One region of the Sporosarcina sp. OR05 genome, then DNA from elsewhere that is predicted to be linked to it. Evidence: riboswitches for the same ligand, from Rfam matches in the RefSeq annotation. Region 1 holds a riboswitch; the other holds the start of a gene.
The links. A riboswitch is a leader RNA that binds a small molecule or an ion and turns the genes downstream of it on or off. The one in region 1 is predicted to bind S-adenosylmethionine.
Positions count from the first base shown of each region.

Region 1 (10,895 bases):
CTATCCGAAATGTGGAACGTGTAAAAAAGCGGAAAAGTGGCTAACGAACAATGATGTGAACTTCGAATCCATCAACATTGCTGAAAATCCACCAACGAAAGAAACGCTTCAACAAATGATCAGCAATTCCGGATTAGACATCAAAAAATTCTTCAATGTCAGTGGGATGAAATACCGAGAATTGAACTTGAAAGACAAACTCCCTAACATGTCAGATGACGAGAAAATCGCGTTACTCGCATCGGATGGAATGCTCATTAAACGACCACTTGTAACAGATGGTACGACAGTGACGGTCGGCTTTAATGAAGCGCAATTTGAAGCCGCATGGAACGCATGATTAAGTTTCTTGTCTTTATGCATGAAATATGTAAGAATTGAATGGAAATCAATAATTGTAAACGTATGGAGGGTTATGGGATGAGCACACCTAAAGACTTGCGTTATTCTGAAGAACATGAGTGGGTAAAAGACGAAAACGGTAATTACCGCATCGGAATTACACATTTCGCACAATCTGAACTTGGCGATATCGTATTTGTTGAGCTTCCACAAGTTGGAGACGAAGTGAAAGCGGACGAGCCATTTGGTAGCGTAGAATCTGTTAAAACCGTTTCTGAGCTATATGCGCCAATCAGCGGAAAAGTACTTGAAGTAAACGAAGAATTGGAAGATAGCCCTGAATTGGTGAACGAATCTCCATATGAAGGCGCTTGGATGATCGTCGTTGAAGCATCTGACAAAGCGGAACTTGATGCATTAATGTCTGCTGAAGACTATGACAAAATGACAATCGGTGAGTAAGCACAACTAGAGCGCTGGAGCTTTCCGGCGCTTTTTCTAATGGCCTAAGGAGGCAGGGAAATGGAGTTTCGTAGAGTCGTTGTCGTAGAAGGCGGTGCTGACCGAAAGCGATTGAAAAAAGTGTTGGCAGAGCCAGTCGAGATTATTTGTACGAATGGAACAGTGAGCCCTTACCGCATTGAAGAGTTGCTGGCACCGTATGAAGATGACCAGATTTATATTTTTGTCGATGCAGATGACTCCGGAGAAAGCATTCGGACTTTATTTAAACGAGAATTTCCTGAAGCCCTCCATTTATACACGGAACGCGTCTACAGGCAAGTCGAGACGACCCCTTATCGCACGCTTGCAGCAATTTTACTTGCAGAAGGTTTTCATGTGCATCCTGAATTTTTACTTTGAAGGTGATAGAACTGAACACGATCCAAACATGGACACGTGAACAATGGGAACAAAGCAAAAAAGATCTCCCGCTAAGCGTGTTTTATTTATATACACCGATGTGTGGCACTTGCGCGGTTGCGTCAAAAATGATGGAAGTCATTTCTGTGATGAAACCAGAGTTGCCAATTGGAAAGGCAAACTTGAATTATATCGAAGATCTCGCCGTCGATTATGAAATCGAAAGTGTTCCTTGCCTGCTCATTCAGAAGGAAGGATATGTACGAGAAAAAATCTATGCTTTTCAATCTATTCCGCATCTTTTAGAAAAAATGGGTTTGACATGATTGAAAGTTCTATGGTATAAGTATATCTAATAAATTTAACGCAAATTGAATATGTCGCTCTTATAAAGAGAGGTGGAGGGAAGTGCCCGATGAAGCCCGGCAACCGTCACGAAAGTGAAATGGTGCCAAATCACGCAAAGCGCATGCTTTGAGAGATGAGAGAATGGACGAACGTTGAGATAAACGATAACGTATTGGCCTTTCTGCTTGTCTGCAGAAAGGCTATTCTTTTTGGACAAGATTGTATTGAGGTGAATTGAACATGATCGAGTTGAAAAGTGTAAATAAGATATTTGGTTCGGGAAACACTAGTATAACGGCTGTTGATAACGTCAATCTAGCTATCCATGCTGGTGAAATTTTCGGGATTATTGGGTATAGCGGTGCAGGGAAAAGTACACTAATCCGATTATTGAATGGTTTAGAACAACCTACTTCGGGATCTGTAAATGTCGCGGGTTATGAAATGGCAACCATTAGTGGAAAAGCGTTACGGGAAGCGAGACAAAAAATTAGTATGGTGTTCCAGCATTTCAATTTGCTTTGGTCGCGGACTGTAAAAGAGAATATCGCTTTTCCATTGGAGATTGCAGGCCTCAAAAAGGATGAAAGAGATCGTCGAGTCCAAGAATTAATTGATTTAGTTGGCTTGAACGGCCGGGAAAATGCGTACCCATCCCAATTGTCAGGCGGACAAAAACAACGGGTCGGCATTGCCCGGGCGTTAGCAAATGATCCACAAGTATTGCTATGTGATGAAGCCACTTCAGCACTTGATCCGGAAACGACGGATGCCATCCTCGATCTGTTAACGAGCATTAACGAGCGACTTGGTTTGACCATTGTTTTAATCACACATGAAATGCATGTCATCCGTAAGATCTGTCACCGTGTAGCGGTCATGGAAGCGGGGCGAGTTGTGGAAATCGGGAACGTCCTCGATGTGTTCCAATCACCAAAAGCGCCAATTACAAAGCGTTTTGTCTCTCAAGTGACAGAACCGACCGGCACAGAACAAGCGTTAGAACATTTAAAATCCGATCATGCAGCTGGAACGCTCGTAAAATTAGTATTCGTCGGTGAACGAACAGAGCAACCGGTATTAGCAAACTTAATTCGTACATTTGGAATCGACGTCAACATCGTGCAAGGGAACATTTCGCACACAAAAGGTGGAGCATATGGGACATTGCTGTTGCAATTGATTGGCGATGCAACAATCGTCAACGAAGCGATTGACTTCCTTCATTCCGAAGGCGTACAGACGGAGGTGATCGACCATGATTGAAACACTTTTACCAAATGTTAAATGGGATAAGATGTGGGAAGCGACGATCGAAACACTCTATATGACAGCTGTTTCAACCGTCTTCACGTTCGTGATCGGTATCGCGCTCGGTATTGTGCTCTTCCTTTCAAGTCCTGGCCAATTATGGGCGAACAAACTGACTTATGCCATTACCGGAGCGGTCGTCAACATATTCCGTTCAATTCCATTCATTATTTTAATCATCTTGTTAGTGCCGGTAACGATTTTCCTAGTCGGCACGATGCGTGGTCCGAACGCCGCACTGCCTGCACTTATTATCGGCGCAGCACCGTTTTACGCACGTATGGTGCTCATCGGTTTACAAGAAATTGATAAAGGTGTACTGGAAGCTGCACGGTCAATGGGTGCAAAGACGAGTACGATTATTTTCAAAGTACTTTTGCCCGAATCAAAACCCGCATTGTTCTCCGGTATAACCGTTACAGCCATTGCATTAGTCGGCTATACAGCGATGGCAGGAATTATTGGTGCTGGCGGGTTAGGGAATCTTGCGTATTTCCAAGGATTCCAACGAAGTCAGAATGATGTCATTCTCGTTGCAACGATTTTAATATTAGTCATCGTTTTCATCTTTCAATTCATTGGTGATGCCATCGTCCGTAAGTTGGACAAACGGTAAGTGAATGTCAGGTCAAACCTGTTCATTATAAAAAACAACTAAGAAATGGGGAGTCAATTATGAAGAAGTATTTGGCGGGGATTTTATTAGCAGTACTTGTACTTGCATTAGCAGCTTGCGGAACAAGCGATAAGAACAATGCAAGTGGCGGAAAAGAAGAGTCTACGAAATTAGTTGTCGGTGCGACGAACGTGCCACATGCACTTATTTTAGAACAAGCGAAGCCGTTGCTTGAAGAAAAAGGTTTTGAGTTAGAAATTGAAGAATACCAAGATTACATTTTGCCGAATAAGGATTTGGATGCAGGCACGCTAGACGCAAACTTCTTCCAGCACATTCCATACTTTGAAGGACAAATTGCAGACTTTGGCTATGAGTTTGCAAACGCTGGCGCAATTCATATCGAACCAATCGGCGTTTATTCTAAAAAATACAAAGCACTTGATGAACTACCTGACGGTGCGACAGTCCTCATTAGTAACTCTGTAGCCGATCACGGTCGTGTACTTTCTATGTTGGAAAAAGAAGGTTTAATTACTCTAGCAGACGGTGTTGAGAAAGTAAAAGCTGAGCTTGACGACATCGTTGATAATCCGAAAAACTTACAGTTTGAAGCAGAATACGAAGCAGCACTTATGCCGGAGTTGTACAAACAAAACGAAGGTGACTTGTTGTTAATTAACTCCAACTATGCACTTGATGCAGGCTTAAATCCATTGGAAGATGCGATTGCACTTGAAGAATCAGATTCTCCATACGTTAACATCATTGCTGTTCGTGCTGGAGATGAAGATCGTAAAGCAATTAAAGCACTTGTTGAAGTACTAACATCTGAAGAAATCCAAGACTACATCTTAAAAGAGTGGGGCGGCTCGGTTGTCCCAGTAAAATAAGTTTGTCGTTAGACTGCTTGCCTTACCATTGCCGGTAAGAAAAGCAGTCTTTTTTGATAACTACAAATATTTAAGGTAGCGTTCCTATTTCTTCTTTACTATGTTAAAGTAAATGTACAAACAAATAGACAAATGTGCATTTGGGGAGGACATAGAGAATGAAAAAGATTGGACTAATTTGGCGAATACTTATCGCCATCGCACTTGCAGTAGGGTTAGGGATGTTACTTCCAAAAATACATGAAGGATTCAGCGAATGGTTTGTCAGCTTATTTGCGACATTCAATATGATTTTTGGCGGCTTTTTGAATTTCGTCGTGCCGTTAATTATCATCGCTTTTATTGCACCGGGAATCGCCAAACTCGGGAAAGGTTCTGGAAAGCTACTAGGTATGGCTACCGTATTTGCATACGCATCAACAATCGTAGCCGGTATCATCGCTTTCTTTGCAGCAACGACTTTTTTACCGAACTTCATTCATGCCGTAGGGTCAGGTTCAGTAGAGAATGCTGGAAGACCTGCAGCAGAAGCGTTTTTTGAAATTGAGATGACACCAGTAATGGGCGTCATGTCTGCATTATTGCTAGCATTCATCCTCGGAATTGGAATGGCATCCATTAGCAGCAAAACGATGCTTTCGTTCTTTGATGAATTGAATACTCTCATTGAAAAAGTAATTTCGTACATCATTATTCCGCTATTACCGGTTCATATTTTCGGGATTTTCTTGAACATGACGTTCAGCGGGGAAGTGGCAAAAGTATTATCCGTCTTCTCCATCGTGTTTGTTATGATTATTATTTTGCATCTACTCATGCTGACGATCCAATATACGATTGCAGGAAGTGTTTCAAAACGAAACCCATTTGTGTTAATGAAAACAATGGCACCTGCTTACATGACCGCAATTGGGACACAATCTTCAGCAGCGACAATCCCTGTTACACTAAGACAAGCAAAAAAAGCAGGAGCATCCGAACGAGTAGCTGACTTTACGGTTCCGTTGTTCGCAACAATCCATTTATCCGGTAGTACGATAACATTAGTCTCTTGTTCCATTGGTGTATTGTTAATGAATGACATGCCGGTATCATTCGTAAGCTATTTGCCATTCATCTTCATGCTTGGCGTGACGATGATTGCAGCGCCGGGAGTACCAGGTGGAGCGGTTATGGCAGCAGTTGGACTCCTCGCAACAATGCTTGGCTTTGACGAGTCAATGGTGGCTTTGATGATTGCGTTGTATATGGCGCAAGACAGTTTCGGCACAGCGACAAACGTAACCGGCGACGGCGCATTGTCGATTATCGTCGATCGGTTTACGAAGAAAGAAGCATAACCCCAAACGAATACATCCGACGAACTGTGGATACCCTTGAGAAATCAGGCATCCACAGTTTTTCATTCTCAATGAACTGTGAATAAATGAAAATGTAGGCTCCTATTTTCATAAAGAAGATTGAGAAATGACGAGCTTTGAGCTAAATAAATTATAATAATTCTTAATGATTTGCAAGGGCGTCCGTAATAAGCTAAAATTAGAATGATACTAAACAGAGAATGGAATTAACCGTTCATAACGATCATATTGGAGGTATTGGAATGGCAACTTTGGTAATTAAAGACCTTCACGTTGAGATTGAAGGAAAAGAAATATTGAAAGGCGTCAATTTGACAATCAATACAAACGAGATCCACGCAATTATGGGTCCGAACGGTACTGGTAAATCGACACTTGCGTCTGCAATTATGGGGCATCCAAAATATGAGGTAACTTCTGGTTCAGTCACATTAGACGGTGAAGATGTACTTGAAATGGAAGTTGATGAGCGTGCTCAAGCGGGTCTTTTCCTTGCTATGCAATATCCAAGTGAAATTACAGGCGTAACGAATGCAGATTTTATGCGTTCTGCAATTAACTCACGTCGTGAAGAAGGCGACGAAATTTCCCTTATGAAATTCATCCGTGAATTGGACAGCAAGATGGATCTCCTTGAAATGGATCAAGATATGGCAACACGTTACTTGAACGAAGGTTTCTCTGGTGGAGAGAAAAAACGTAACGAAATTCTTCAACTCATGATGTTGAAGCCGAAATTTGCGGTGTTGGATGAAATCGACTCCGGTCTTGACATTGACGCTTTGAAAATTGTTTCTAAAGGGATCAATGAAATGCGTGGACAAGATTTCGGATGCTTGATGATCACACACTACCAACGTCTATTGAATTACATTACGCCTGATCACGTTCATGTCATGATGCAAGGCCGCGTTGTGAAGTCAGGTGGTCCTGAGCTTGCGAAGCAACTTGAAGAAAACGGTTATGACTGGATTAAAGAAGAATTAGGAATTGAAGACGAAACAGTTGGACAAGAAGCATAAGAAAGGGGACGATTCAAAATGACGGTTGAAACAAAAATGGCATTGACCGAACAGGACGTCCGCTCTTTTTCCGCACACATGAATGAAGCCGCTTGGATGGCAGATTTCCGCGCAGATGCGTTAGCGAAAGTGGAACAGCTTCCGATGCCAAAACCAGATAAAACGAAAATTGATAAATGGAACTTCATGGACTTCCCATCTCACACAGTAGAAAGCGCAACATTTGCTTCACTTGCTGAGCTACCGGCAGAAGCTAAGGAATTGGTTGGGGAAGACCAACGAAACATTTATGTACAACATAATAATACACCTGCATTCATCTCACTTTCAGAAGATTTGAAAGCGAAAGGTGTCATCTTAACAGATATTTTCACAGCATCTCGCGAGCATGGAGATCTTTTGAAAAAATACTACATGACAGATGGCGTGAAAGTGGACGAGCATCGCTTGACAGCACTTCACGCAGCGTTAGTGAACGGTGGCGTATTTGTTTACGTACCGAAAAATGTAGTCGTTGAAGAGCCTTTGCAAGTGTTATTCTTGCACAATGATCCGCAAGCATCCCTTTTCAACCATGTGATCGTCGTAGCAGATGCGAATAGCTCTGTCACGTATGTAGAAAACTATCTTTCAACTGTTGAAGAGGCTGCTGGACAAGCGAACATCATTTCAGAAGTGTTCACTGGCGACAACGCAAAAGTGATTTACGGTGCAGTGGATGTCCTTGCCAAAGGCTTCACGACTTACGTCAACCGCCGTGGCGTCACTGGCCCTCATAGCCGTATCGAGTGGGCATTAGGATTAATGAATGACAGCGACACAATTTCAGAAAATATCACGCACTTAGTAGGAAACGGTTCTTCTAGCGACTTGAAAACAGTTGTCGTTGGCCGTGGCACTCAAAAACAGAACTTTACATCAGAAATTGTTCACTGGGGCCAAGATACAGATGCGTTCATCTTAAAACACGGTGTCATGAAAGAAGGAGCTTCTTCCATCTTTAACGGTATCGGTCGAATTGCGAAAGGCGCAACACGCTCTAATGCAGTTCAAGAATCACGTATTCTCATGTTAAGCGAAAAAGCACGTGGGGATGCAAACCCAATTCTCTTAATTGATGAAGACGATGTAACAGCAGGTCACGCTGCATCTGTCGGTCGCGTAGATCCATTACAATTGTTCTACTTGATGAGCCGAGGAATTTCAAAACAAGAAGCAGAACGCCTCGTCATCCACGGCTTCCTTGCACCAGTCGTCAGCAAATTACCAATCGAAGGTGTTAAGAAGCAATTGACGGAGGTCATCGAAAGGAAAGTGCGCTAATGCTCAGCAAAGAGATCCGCAAACATTTCCCGATTCTTGACCAGGAGATTAACGGGCATCCGCTCGTTTACTTAGATAGTGCTGCGACTTCCCAAAAGCCGCAGCAAGTTATTGACGCACTAACGAATTACTACAAGCTCGACAATTCAAACGTCCATCGCGGTGTTCACTCGTTAGGGAACCGAGCGACGGAAGGGTATGAAGGAGCTCGAGAAAAAGTTCGTAAGTTCATCAATGCAAAATCAACACAAGAAGTCATTTTTATGCGCGGCGCAACAACTGCATTGAATACTGTTGCCCAAGGCTATGGACGGCAAAACGTTGGAGAAGGTGATGAAATCGTCATTACGCCAATGGAACACCACTCCAATATTATTCCTTGGCAACAACTTGCGAAGGAAAAAGGCGCAGTCCTAAAGTATATTGACCTCGAAGAAGATGGTACGCTGTCGCTCGAAAAAGTCCGCGAAACGGTCACAGAGCGTACGAAAATCGTCTCTGTCATGTATGTATCTAACGTGCTAGGTACAATGAATCCGATTCAAGAGATTGCTGAGATTGCCCATGCACATGGTGCAGTCATGGTAGTGGACGGAGCACAAGCGGCACCACATTTGAAAATCGACGTGCAAAAACTGGACTGTGATTTCCTTGCTTTCTCAGGTCATAAAATGTGCGGTCCGACAGGCATAGGCGTCCTTTATGGAAAGAAAAGCTTGTTGAATGCAATGGAACCGGTTGAATTTGGCGGTGAAATGATTGACTTCGTAGGCCTCTATGAATCTACATGGAAAGAACTGCCGTGGAAATTCGAGGGAGGTACGCCGATTATTGCAGGTGCTATCGGTTTAGGCGCAGCGATCGACTTCTTGGAAGCGATCGGATTGGACGAAATCGAACGGCACGAACACGAGCTTGCTGCGTATGCGATGGACAAAATGTCAGCAATTGAAGGGCTTGAAATATACGGTCCGAAAGATCCAGGTAAGCGTGCTGGCCTCGTAACGTTCAATTTGGATAACGTCCATCCGCATGACGTAGCAACTGTATTAGATATGAACGGAATCGCAGTGCGGGCAGGTCACCATTGTGCCCAACCGCTTATGAAATGGTTGAAAGTTTCAGCGACGGCACGTGCAAGCTTCTACGTGTATAACACGGAAGAAGATGTCGACCGCCTCGTCGAAGGACTCCGTATTGCAAAGGAGTATTTCCAATAATGTCATTAAACAATTTAGACCAACTATACCGCTCAGTCATCATGGATCATTACAAGAATCCAAGAAACAAAGGTGTACTAGCAGACAACAACATCACGGTCGACATGAACAACCCGACATGTGGAGACGTCATTCACTTAACAATGCAAGTCGAAGACGGTATCGTTAAAGATGCGAAATTTGAAGGAGAAGGGTGTTCCATTTCCATGGCATCCGCCTCGATGATGACGCAGATTATAAAAAACAAAGACGTCGATGCTGCTGTTCAGTACGCTCATGTGTTTTCGGACATGATGCTTGGCAAAGAAGTCGATGATTCCATTGACCTCGGTGATATCGAAGCCCTTTCAGGCGTCGCAAAATTCCCAGCACGCATTAAATGTGCGACATTGAGCTGGAAAGCGATGGAGAAAGGGATCGGTAAGGATTCTGACGAATAGACCCGGTGCCGACTTCTTCGTCTAGAAGTCAACAAACTGTCAAACTGCTTGTCTTGACAGGCAGTTTGGCAAATGAAAGAACGGAGGAATAATGATGGCTAAAAAAATGCCTGAAATTGGCGATTACAAATATGGTTTTAGTGATAAAGACGTATCTGTTTTCCGTTCGGAACGTGGTTTGACACGTGAAATCGTTGAAGAGATCTCAAAAATGAAAGAAGAGCCTCAGTGGATGTTGGACTACCGTCTTAAATCCCTTGAACTTTTCTACAACATGCCAATGCCTCAATGGGGCGGAGATTTGAAATCGCTCAACTTCGACGAAATTACGTATTATGTAAAACCTTCCGAAGCGACAGAACGTTCATGGGATGAGGTTCCTGAAGAAATCAAGCGTACGTTTGACAAATTAGGGATTCCTGAAGCAGAACAAAAATACCTTGCGGGTGTTTCTGCACAATATGAATCTGAAGTTGTCTATCACAACATGAAAGCAGAACTTGAAGACATGGGTATCGTCTTCAAAGATACAGATTCTGCCCTTCGTGAAAACGAAGAACTGTTCAAGCAATATTGGGGTACGGTCATTCCGAACTCTGACAACAAATTTGCGGCATTGAACTCAGCTGTTTGGTCTGGTGGATCATTCATCTACGTACCACCAGGCATTAAAGTGGATACGCCGCTTCAAGCATACTTCCGTATCAACTCGGAAAACATGGGACAATTCGAGCGTACACTCATCGTCGTAGACGAAGGCGCAAGCGTCCATTACGTTGAAGGATGTACAGCACCTGTGTACACAACGAACTCTCTTCACAGTGCGGTCGTTGAAATCATCATTAAAAAAGATGCTTACTGCCGTTATACGACAATCCAAAACTGGGCAAACAACGTCTATAACCTTGTAACAAAACGTGCTGTATGTGAAGCAAACGCAACAATGGAATGGATTGATGGCAACATCGGATCGAAACTAACGATGAAGTACCCTGCATGTATCTTAAAAGGCGAAGGCGCACGTGGAATGACTCTTTCCATCGCGCTAGCTGGTAAAGGCCAACACCAGGACGCAGGTGCAAAAATGATGCACTTAGCACCAAATACTTCATCAACAATCGTTTCTAAATCCATTTCCCAACACGGCGGGAAAGT
Region 1 covers NZ_JANKJL010000003.1:271,032-281,926, forward strand. Annotated here, with positions in the region: gene NRI27_RS08370 (arsenate reductase family protein) at 1-340, shown strand, start outside; gene gcvH (glycine cleavage system protein GcvH) at 421-804, shown strand; gene NRI27_RS08380 (toprim domain-containing protein) at 865-1,206, shown strand; gene NRI27_RS08385 (thioredoxin family protein) at 1,209-1,532, shown strand; SAM riboswitch class I at 1,590-1,694, shown strand; gene NRI27_RS08390 (methionine ABC transporter ATP-binding protein) at 1,795-2,820, shown strand; gene NRI27_RS08395 (methionine ABC transporter permease) at 2,813-3,481, shown strand; gene NRI27_RS08400 (MetQ/NlpA family ABC transporter substrate-binding protein) at 3,541-4,374, shown strand; gene NRI27_RS08405 (dicarboxylate/amino acid:cation symporter) at 4,533-5,714, shown strand; gene sufC (Fe-S cluster assembly ATPase SufC) at 5,978-6,757, shown strand; gene sufD (Fe-S cluster assembly protein SufD) at 6,776-8,080, shown strand; gene NRI27_RS08420 (cysteine desulfurase) at 8,080-9,300, shown strand; gene sufU (Fe-S cluster assembly sulfur transfer protein SufU) at 9,300-9,740, shown strand; gene sufB (Fe-S cluster assembly protein SufB) at 9,835-10,895, shown strand, end outside.

Region 2 (10,895 bases), on a different contig from region 1:
CATCCGTCGCGATTTGAGGTATCTCTCCGATTGGTGGCGATTTTAATGAGCCATCTCGTTGTGCCTCATAACTGAACATTGCCAAATACGTCAAATCGTCAACGCGTTCTTTTACTTCAGCAGTAATTTCTGTCAAATTCTGCTCCCGAGGTTCAACATACAACAACACTTCAATTGCCCTCTTTGTCCTTTGAGGAATCGACAAGCGTTGACCGACAAGCAAAATGGCGTTTTGAGCTATTCCGTTGATCCGCGCAAGTTCTGCTACTGTCGTTCCATATAACCTTGAAATGATGTAAAGGGATTGTCCCGGTTGTACCCAATGATAACTTCCTGTTACAGGAATGACTAGCGCTTGCCCGACAACAATTTTTGATGGTTCCATCAATTCATTCGCTTTTGCTATCTCTTCCCATGCAATCCCATAAGCTTGTCCAATCCCATACAAGCTTTGACCTGCCTGTACAACATGAATTTGCATAATGCTCCTCTGCCTTTCATTGACAAATTGTCCACTACTCCATGCTATTGTCAAAATGAGCAGAATATGCGTGATTTCCACTTCTTTATACATATCCTTTTTGATTGAAGCCATACTACAAATGATTTTTAAAACCTTACAAGGAGGATATGTAATGACACACAATGAATTCCATGAAATGCACGAAAATATGCAAACCGGTCCAGTCTCAACAAAAATGAATCACGGCGCGAATGGTATGATTGGGATAAAAGATGTACTAGGGAGCGTCCTAGCTACACTAAACCAAGCGACACTTTTTCGACCACACGTAAAAGATCCCGAGTTGCTGGATATTATGGATCGTCAGTATCGTTTTATGCTTGATGAATACAACATAACGGTGGAATGCTTCAAATCAGGTACGGATCCTTCCCATCCGACAGGCAGCTACAACATGAAGCAAGAGAACGACTTCGTCTATGGCACGAAACCCTCTCAACCGAAAAAGCCGATGCAAAGTGCCAACGAATTAAATGATGAAATGATTTCTGGATTCATGTTAGGAGCAATGAAGAACATCGCTTCCCTCAAAACGACTTCCGCAATAGAAGTGACACATCCAGTTGTCAGGAGAGTGCTCGCTGATTCCATTGCGAATTGCATTGAAATGGCGTATGAACTTTCCATTTACCAAAACAAACACCATTACTACCAAATCCCTCAACTTTCAGATCACGACATGCAAGAAATGATGAACTCGTTTGCAGGCGCACAAGGTCAACCCGGCATGCCTATGCAATAAGAAAAAGCGGTCCCGCTAAGGGGCCGCTTTTCTTATTGGACTTTACGAAGGAAACTCGTCGGTAGATCCGTTTCAAACTTCATCACTTTTTTAGTGACTGGATGGACAACCGTTAATGACGTAGCATGCAAACCGAGTCTCTTCAGTGGATTCACAGTGGATCCGTATTTTTTATCTCCTACAACCGGATAGCCAAGTTCCTCCATGTGTACACGGATCTGATTTTTCCTACCTGTATCCAAACGCACTTCCAATAGGGAATACTGGCGATTTGATTTAATTTTTTTATAATGCGTAATGGCGAGCTGTCCACCGTTATCAGTAGGATTCGAGTACACTTTGTAGGTGCGTGTTTCTTTTAACCACGATTTAATCGTACCCTGTTCCTTCTTAACGTTGCCTTCTACAAGCGCAGTATAAACACGTTCTTTCGCCATCTCGTCCCAATTCGTTTGCAACGTCATTTTTACTTCTTCGCTTTTTGCGAATAAAAGAACCCCAGATGTATCTCGATCTAAACGATGGACGATGAAAACCCGTTGACGAGGGTTTTGTTTCTTTACATAATAAGAAACTTCACTGAAAGCTGTTTTTTCATTTTTATCTTTTGCAGCCATTGATAATAGGCCTTCCTCTTTGTCGATGACAATGATCGATTCATCTTCATAAATAATTGTCAATCCCGTCAGCATACTTTCGCTTTTCGCTGCCTTATTTTTTTGGATTTCTACTTTTTGTCCAATCGATAACGGATGATTGTGTTTCGTCACCGGTTGTCCATCTACTTCCACTTGCCCTCTTGTCAACATCGATTTCACCGAATTTCGGCTATTTTGTTTCATGTTCTCTAATAAAAAAGGTAATAGTTCAGCCTTTTCCGTTACGGTAAATAAGGTTGAATGTTCTCTTCTCTTTTGATGATTTTTTTGCATAACTCGTCTCCTCACTCTCTCTCTCTTTATTATGCGGAAATTGCCCTTGGATTACAAACACTGTATCATCATAAGTAAAAGCTCCTGTGTGTGCATAAAGAAAAGGGGAATGTTCTTGAGAATTGCAATTTTCGACTTCGACGGCACTGTTTATGCGAATGAAACTTTTAAGGTATTAATGGAACACTTAAAACACCATCCCACCTATCATTCAAACTATCGGACTTTTTACAGACAAATCCTCCCTTTGTACATCGGTTACAAGACAAAAATTGTATCTGAGGCGACGATGAAAGAACGATCAATGCAGTTATATGTAAATGCACTTGGCTCGTTAAACCAAAACGAGCTACAACATTATTTCGCTGAATTAAAAGCCAGTATGCAAAATGATTTCAATCATGAAGTTGTTTCCCGTATCCACCAACACCATACGGAAGGGATTTTCACAATGCTCGTGTCAGGTGCATATACGCCTTTACTGCACGCTGTGACAGAAGGACTTCCTTTTGATGCAATCATCGGCACTGAAGTCCCTTACACGATAGACCAGCAATTAGACCGACAAAAGAGCATTTACCACATTCAAGGGAAACGCAAAAATGAAAAAATCATGGAAGCCCTTCAATCCAAGGACATCGATTGGACAAACAGCTATGCGTATGGAGACAGTTATTCTGATTTATCCGTACTTGAATTAGTCGGTTCACCAGTCGCAGTAAAACCGAAAAAAAGGCTTGCACAAATTGCAAACGAACGAGATTGGGAAATCATCTAAACTTATGACAATGCCTTTAATCCAACAACACCGATAACAATTAATAACACACTCATCACTCGACCGATACTTTTAGATTCTCCAAAGAAAATCATATTAATGAGTACGGCTCCTGCTGTTCCAATGCCAATCCATACAGCATAGGCCGTGCTCACTTGTAAGTAGTTGAATGACATGTAAAGAAACGCAAATGCTGCGCCAAATCCTCCTCCAAATAACAACACATTTTGAAAGCTTTTTTGCTCGTTATATTTATTTAAACCGACAACACCAGCAAATTCACACGCTGCCGCTAATAAAACAAAAAACCAACCCATTACTGAACAATCCCTTTCTTCGCTTTCTTATCTTCCAAGTCATCCGCAAGTTTCAACCCGACAACCCCGACAACTAAAATAAACATGAAAAATATTTTACCGGCACTTAAACTTTCTCCAAAGAAGAAAACATCCATTAGCGCCGTCCCGACAGTTCCAACGGCAGCAAAGATGGCATACACCGTACCCGTCGGTAAATTTTCACAAGCCTTCGCCAAATAATGAAAATCAACAAAAATAAAAAACACGATCGGTAGCCAATGCCACCATTCACTTGCTACGTTAAATCCAAAAATCCAGACCAATTCAAAGAAACTGGTCAATGCTACATAAAGCCATGATTTATTCATTTCGATTTCCTCCGTTACATTATGACTGACTGTCATTCATTTAATAACAAACGATAAAATTTCACCCTGCTGGAGAACGGAAGAAATCGCTCTCCAGCTGTGCGATTAGTCATGTATGGACAAAGCAAAACGTAAAAACTGCTTGACCTCTCTTTTTTGTACGGCAGCCTCGTCCTCTTTGTTTGCATCATACAAGTAAATCTGTTCCGCAGCTGATTCAACAAGACCTATCACTAATTTTGCAGTGCGTGCAGGATCAACAGAATCTCTAATGACTTGATCTTCTATCGCTTGTTCCAAACTCTCGCTGATCCATTCGTAAAACGGTGCATAGACCGTCTCCCATTTTTTTAAATGCTCGGTAGATGCGAGACCGGAATAGATGAGCGCTTGCATTTCGTGATACTCTTCACTCACTTCAAAAATTGCATCGACTAATTGATCGAGTCTGACTGGAAAAGGAGCTGATTTTGAGACTTTAGCCTGAACAATCTCCATTGTTTTCTCGACCATCACTTCTGCAATTGCAGGCATCAGCGACAACTTGGAAGGAAAGTATAAATAAAACGTTCCTTGGGCGATCCCTGCTCTCTTCACAATATCCGAAATTTTCGTCTTCTCGATCCCCTGTTCACTAAAGACCTCAATAGCTGCAGACACGATTCGCTCACGTTTGTCCATTTGTTCATCCTCCTTTACGAACGATATGAATGACTGTCATTCATTTTATCATATAAATAGTATGCATTTCCAGTGCTACTAATAAAATATTTTTTTCACATACTAAATATATATCGAATCATCGTGTAAGCGTTATCATTCACATAATCATTGGATTAAACAGATTTTCACCACTTGCATTTACTGTTTGATGCTGTTAATAATTTTAATTACCCATAAAACAAATAGAACGGAGCGAACTAGATGACGAAAGAATATCATTCCGCATTAGCGATGCATGGACTTCACAAAGGGAAAATGGAAGTTGTTTCAAAAGTCTCCCTAGACAATACGAAGGATTTGAGCTTAGCCTATTCCCCTGGCGTTGCTGAGCCTTGTTTGGAAATCGCAAAAGAACCAACAACTGTGTACGATTATACGATTAAAGGGAATCTCGTTGCAGTCATTACAGATGGAACAGCCGTATTAGGTCTCGGAGATATCGGACCAGAAGCTGCATTGCCTGTAATGGAAGGCAAAGCGCTTCTACTTAAACGTTTTGCCGATGTGGATGCGTTTCCGATTTGCCTCGCAACAAAAGATGTAGAAGAAATTATTCAAACCGTCAAACTGATGAGCCCAACATTCGGTGGCATCAATTTAGAAGACATTTCTGCACCCCGTTGTTTTGAAATTGAACAACGTTTACGTCAAGAATGTGAAATCCCTGTCTTTCATGATGATCAGCATGGAACCGCAATTGTCGTTGCAGCGGGACTGATTAATGCATTCAAACTGACAGGTAAAGACTTAAAAACTGCCAAAATCGTCGTGAACGGTGCAGGCGCAGCAGGAATTGCAATCGTCAAACACCTTTTGACAATCGGGTGCAAGGACATCATTTTATGTGATTCAAAAGGAACAATTTACGAAGGTCGGACAAACGGCATGAATCCGATAAAAAATGAGATGGCAGCACTGACAAACCCAACTGCTGTTAAAGGCAGTTTGGCGGATGCTCTTGCTGGTTCTGATGTCTTCATCGGTGTCTCTGTTGCAGACTTGCTAACAGAAAAAATGATTGCTTCCATGAATGAAGGGCCAGTCCTTTTCGCACTTGCGAATCCAAATCCTGAAATCATGCCAGCACGCGCTAAACAATATGGTGCACGGATTATTGCAACAGGCAGATCTGATTTCCCTAACCAAGTAAATAACGTTCTTGCATTTCCTGGAATTTTCCGTGGAGCGTTGGACGTACGTGCTACGGATATTAATGAGCAGATGAAAATGGCAGCGACCGTTGCAATTGCATCTTTAATTGACGAGAAAGACTTGCACGAAGACTATATTATTCCAGATCCTTTTGATGATCGTGTCGCAAGTGCCGTTGCACAAGCTGTTAGTGAAGCTGCAATTACTACTGGAGTTGCCACGTTACAAGTCACGCCGACTGCGTAATTTATTGACCGGTTCGCTCATCGACATGGAGTGTGCCATCGCCCAGTATTTCAGCATAAAAAACTTGTTCAACATTGCCAATACCCTTTTTCTTCAACTGGAGATACACCCATTCTTCCGTCAAATGAAGTTCGGTTAAGTTTTCTTTCATTAACTTCCCATCAGAAATAATCTCAGTCGGAAGATATTTTGGTTCAGGGCTAGGAGCATTCACATCTTTTCGTGTGGCTGGCTCCTGGCTCGCTTTTTTTAATACACTCAGTTCCCCATTCGTTTCAAGTATCGCATAGTTAACATCGGTCACAGTAAAAATGCCTTGTTCTCGAAGCATCATATTTAGGTCGTTTAATGTGAAACGGGCTTTCTTCATGCCTTGTTCACTTATTTTCCCCTTTAAAATAAGGATTGTTGGCTGATCATCTAACAACTTTCGTAAATTCTTTGATTTGATTGTTAAGAAGTTCACAAAAACCGTCAATAAAGCCCACCAAATTAAGGATATACTGCCATTATAAAAATGCGTTTCCGAATTAACGGATATCTCGGCAGCAATCGATCCAATCGTAATACCCGTCACATAATGGAAAAACGTCAATTGTGAGATTTGTTTCTTCCCCATAATCCTTGCAAGAATGAGCAAGATGATAAAAGCAGTTGTCGTCCGCAAAAGCATTTCCCAAAACTTCAATTCCAGTAACCCTTCTAATTCCATGTTCTCTTACCTCCTCTGTACACTAGTTTGCAGCAGAAAGAGGGACTTATTCAGAAGAGAAATACGTAATCGAATAGGAATGCAAGTTGTAGAGAAATTTGAAAGCTTTTAACTTAATTTGAATGCTGTTTTTATTGACTCGAAAAACGCATTGAAGCCAAAAAAGCCAGCATCAGCAACATGTGCCAATGCTAGCTTTACTTTTATTTCCATTCAAATGGTGTCTCTTGATACACATAATAGTTCAGCCAGTTGGAGAACAACAAATGCGTATGCGAGCGCCATGTATTCAACGGTTGCTTCGTTGGATCATCGTGCGGGAAATAATTTTCCGGAACATCGATTGCAATGCCTTTTGCAATATCACGCGCATACTCTTCACCAAGCGTACATGCATCATACTCCAAATGCCCTGTCACCATAATATGTTTGCCATCTTTCGAAAGTATGATGAAAGCTCCCGCTTCTTCAGATATAGCCAACAATTGAAGGCGATTGTCCTGCTCAATTTCTTCAATTGATACGGATGTGTAACGAGAATGAGGAGCGGTGAACAAATCGTTGAAGCCACGCGCAAGCTCTACCGTCGGATCCGTCAATGTATGTTCATATACACCCGACAACTTCTTGGGGAGTTCAAATTTATTAATGCCATAATGGTGATAAAGAGCTGCTTGAGCGCCCCAACATATGTGCAAAACGGATGTGACATTCGTGTTGGACCAATCCATGATTTGTTGCAGTTCATCCCAATACGTTACGTCTTCGAATGCAAGATGCTCAATTGGTGCACCCGTAATAATTAGACCGTCATAGCGGCGATTTTTCACATGCTCAAATGTTGTATAAAATGCATCTAAATGCGTTTTACTGACGTTTTTCGATTCATATGTAGCGGTGTTCAAAAAAGATACATTTACTTGTAAGGGTGTGTTTCCTAATAACCGCAATAGTTGCAGTTCAGTTTTCTCTTTTTCAGGCATTAAATTGAGAATGATGATGTTTAATGGACGGATATCTTGAGAAGTAGCTCTCCCTTCATCCATCACAAATATTTTTTCTTCTTTCAACATTTCTCTTGCTGGCAATTGTTCAGGTATATTAATCGGCATGTAAATTCCTCCTATTCATGTGAAAAATCCTCATTCCTAAGATAGGAACGAGGATTTTTAACGGTCTCCGCTCTTATCTCTCAAGATTAACATCTTGTTGGAGGTAGCACCTTTTTGCAAAAGCAGAGGTTGCTGAAGCTTCATCGGGCCAAATCCCTCAGCTTCTCTTGATAAGAATTATTCTTTTGTTGTCCATTATATCATTTTATACAGAATTGTATACTTATTTCTTACAGTCTTACTTTCGCTCTCGAAAAGCCTGTCCCCAAAATTTCAGAAGCATTCAGGAATATGACAAAAGCGCTCGGTTCAGCAGTTTGTAACAACTTTTTCAAATAAACGGCTTCTGATTGTTCCACTACACAGAAAATCATCGTCTTGTCATTGTTTGAAAACCCACCTGTTGATTTTACTTTCGTCAAACCACGGTCGATCTCATTTTGAATGACCGCTTGGATTTTATCTTCATGTTCGGTAATAATGAGCACTAACTTCGTCGGGGAAGTTTGCAATTGCACGAAGTCAATCACCTTGCTTGTAACATAAATGGCCATGAGTGCGTATAAAGCGAGTTCAAAATTAAATACAAATGCTGAAGTGACAACGACAATTCCATCGACAATCAATTGTGAGAAACCGCTTGAAATGCCTGTATACTTTTTCAACAATTGTGCAATTAAAGCGGTGCCGCCAGTCGAGCCATTCCCACGGTACACAATTCCTAACCCAATACCAAGCATGATGCCACCATAAATAGAACTGAGTAGAGGGTTGTCAACGGACAAGTTAATATCATGCGTTAAAAAGATGACAAACGGGACAAAAAACGTACCAACAATCGTTTTCACACTAAATTCTTTTCCTGCAAGCACAAGTCCAAGTACAATTAGTGGGATATTAATGATCCATTGGACGACAGCCGGATTATAGTTGAATAGCTCGTACAATATCGTACTTACCCCAGAAATCCCACCCGCTGCAATACGAGATGGCAACAAAAATATATTAAATGCAAGGCCGACAAAAGTCGCCCCAATAATAATTTGAACATAATCAAAAAACACCGATTTCTTCAATAAAACAGACATACAATCGTTCTCCTTTCTTTACAACGTTTCCTATTTTAACAGAAATCGATGTATAGAATAGTTTTAAAGTTTCCAGATGTGGAATAGTAGAAGTAAGTAAAGATAAGAAAGTATATTCATATTTTTGTATTTTTTCTATTTTACTGGTATACTCATCCATACTGGTATAATAACTATCACGAAGTCAGGGAGGATATTATGCGTAGTTTAGGTATCGTACGGAAAGTTGATCATCTTGGAAGAATTGTGATTCCAAAAGAACTTAGAAGCACCTTACAATTGGAGAAAGGTGCACCGATGGAAATTTTTGTAGACGACGATATGATTATTCTACGAAAATATGTTGTCGATGAGGCGTGTATTGTAACTGGTGATATCACTTCTGAGAATAAACGTTTGTCTAATGGCATGTTCATCAGTCCAAGAGGTGCGGAACTTCTCAAGAAGGAAATTGAAAACAACAATAATTGGAACTGATTCAACACAGACTACATGCATACTAAGCGGGCTGCGGACTAACCGCCGCCCTTTCTCAATTGCATAAACGAACAACCATTTAGATGCTTTGAAATCTTTATCTATATTACACTTGCTACTCGACTGTAGCGTCGGAGGAAAATACAATGGACATTTTTGCCCACAGAGGAGCTTCCGGGACATTTCCCGAAAATACAATCCCCGCATTTAAAGAAGCAGCTTCCCTACCAATTCATGGAGTGGAATTTGACGTTCATATGACAGCAGATCATGAATTGGTTGTCATCCATGATGAAAAGATTAATCGAACATCAAATGGTAAGGGCTATGTAAAAGACCTCACTTTAGAAGAATTGCGCACATTCGATTTCGGAAGCTGGTTCGCTCCCGAATTTAAAGGAACGACCATTCCTACATTACGAGAAGTGCTTGAAGTCTTTCAATCGACAGAACACGTGATAAATATTGAATTGAAGTCGGACATCTTTCCCTATGATGGAATGGTTCAACAAGTAATTGAACTAATTGAAGAATATCAGTTGACAGCTCGCGTCATCCTTTCGTCGTTTGACCATGGTGCTATTCAATTAAGCAAACAACTTGCACCAGCTATTAGAACCGCAACGTTGTTCATGGAAGTACTCGTGAACCCTGTCAACTATATACGAAGCGTCCCAGCAGATGACTTACATATCCTTTTTCCAGCTGCTGTTCGTCCTTCCATGCGAGAAGTTTTCGAAAGTGGAATTCCAGTAAGGACGTTTACAGTGAATGATGAACAGTATGCAAAGTACATGCAACAAGTAGGTGTGCAAGCAATTTTCACAGATTATCCTGAAAAAATGTATACATTATTTGCGGAGCAATAATCTGAACGAAATGAACCGCAACAAGTCCCGTTATCGGTTGGCTTGTTGCGGTTTATTCATTCGAGCGGGAGTTAAGACTTGGCTTCGGGCTTGGGGTTGTCTTTATTGTATACTGGAGGGTCGCTTTGGGAACAGGAGATGATACGTGAGTCTGGCAATTGAGTATGTAGGTGCTGAAAACGATCTGATGCAAGTAGACATTTTCTACTTACGCGATTCTTACAATAAAGAAAAGATGGAAATGAATAGCCATATTTCCACCTTTTCATTAGTTAACACATCAAAAATTGGCGTTAGTTTCCTAATTCGTTTAAAAAGGCTTCAATTTCTTCTCTCGATTTGCGGTCTTTGCTGACAAAACGACCTGCCTCTTCTCCACTATGGAAAGCAACGAAGCTTGGTATGCCAAAAATGTCGAGTTGCTGGCAAATATCTATGAATTCATCGCGATCGACATAGATGAATTGGTATTCAGGATAATCTGCTTCAATTCCAGGGAGAAGCGGTTCGATGATTCGGCAATCAGGGCACCAATCTGCTGAAAACATGAAAACTGTGCGTTCCTCATTTTTTAATTGTTCAAACTGCTCAACTGACGTTAATTTTTCCATCCTATCCATCTCCTTCTGTAGGTCCATTCTCTTGTTGAGTATAGCACAACTACACGATCTACCGTAACACTTCCTTTGAGAAGAACATTCACATTTCTCCACCATCTAACAATCCAAATTCCTCATGAAAAACGTCACTTCGGGAAAGCTATAAAGTGAATAAAGGAGGAATCCCATTTGCGTATTCACTTAATGAGCATTCCGTTTTGCTTTTTGTTACTCACTGCATTTCCTTTTGTGAAAACGATGGCTGCAAACATACA
Region 2 covers NZ_JANKJL010000001.1:310,030-320,924, reverse strand. Annotated here, with positions in the region: gene NRI27_RS01465 (glycoside hydrolase family 18 protein) at 1-481, opposite strand, end outside; gene NRI27_RS01460 (spore coat protein) at 636-1,265, shown strand; gene NRI27_RS01455 (RluA family pseudouridine synthase) at 1,298-2,197, opposite strand; gene NRI27_RS01450 (HAD family hydrolase) at 2,307-2,975, shown strand; gene NRI27_RS01445 (DMT family transporter) at 2,978-3,292, opposite strand; gene NRI27_RS01440 (DMT family transporter) at 3,292-3,642, opposite strand; gene NRI27_RS01435 (TetR/AcrR family transcriptional regulator) at 3,748-4,323, opposite strand; gene NRI27_RS01430 (NAD(P)-dependent malic enzyme) at 4,567-5,763, shown strand; gene NRI27_RS01425 (YetF domain-containing protein) at 5,765-6,475, opposite strand; gene metA (homoserine O-acetyltransferase MetA) at 6,679-7,587, opposite strand; SAM riboswitch class I at 7,658-7,764, opposite strand; gene NRI27_RS01415 (YitT family protein) at 7,818-8,675, opposite strand; gene NRI27_RS01410 (AbrB/MazE/SpoVT family DNA-binding domain-containing protein) at 8,874-9,152, shown strand; gene NRI27_RS01405 (glycerophosphodiester phosphodiesterase) at 9,299-10,021, shown strand; gene NRI27_RS01400 (thioredoxin family protein) at 10,315-10,632, opposite strand; gene NRI27_RS01395 (M23 family metallopeptidase) at 10,816-10,895, shown strand, end outside.
Region 2: it holds a riboswitch for S-adenosylmethionine, as region 1 does, so the genes downstream of both, metA (homoserine O-acetyltransferase MetA) here and NRI27_RS08390 (methionine ABC transporter ATP-binding protein) in region 1, are expected to answer to the same signal.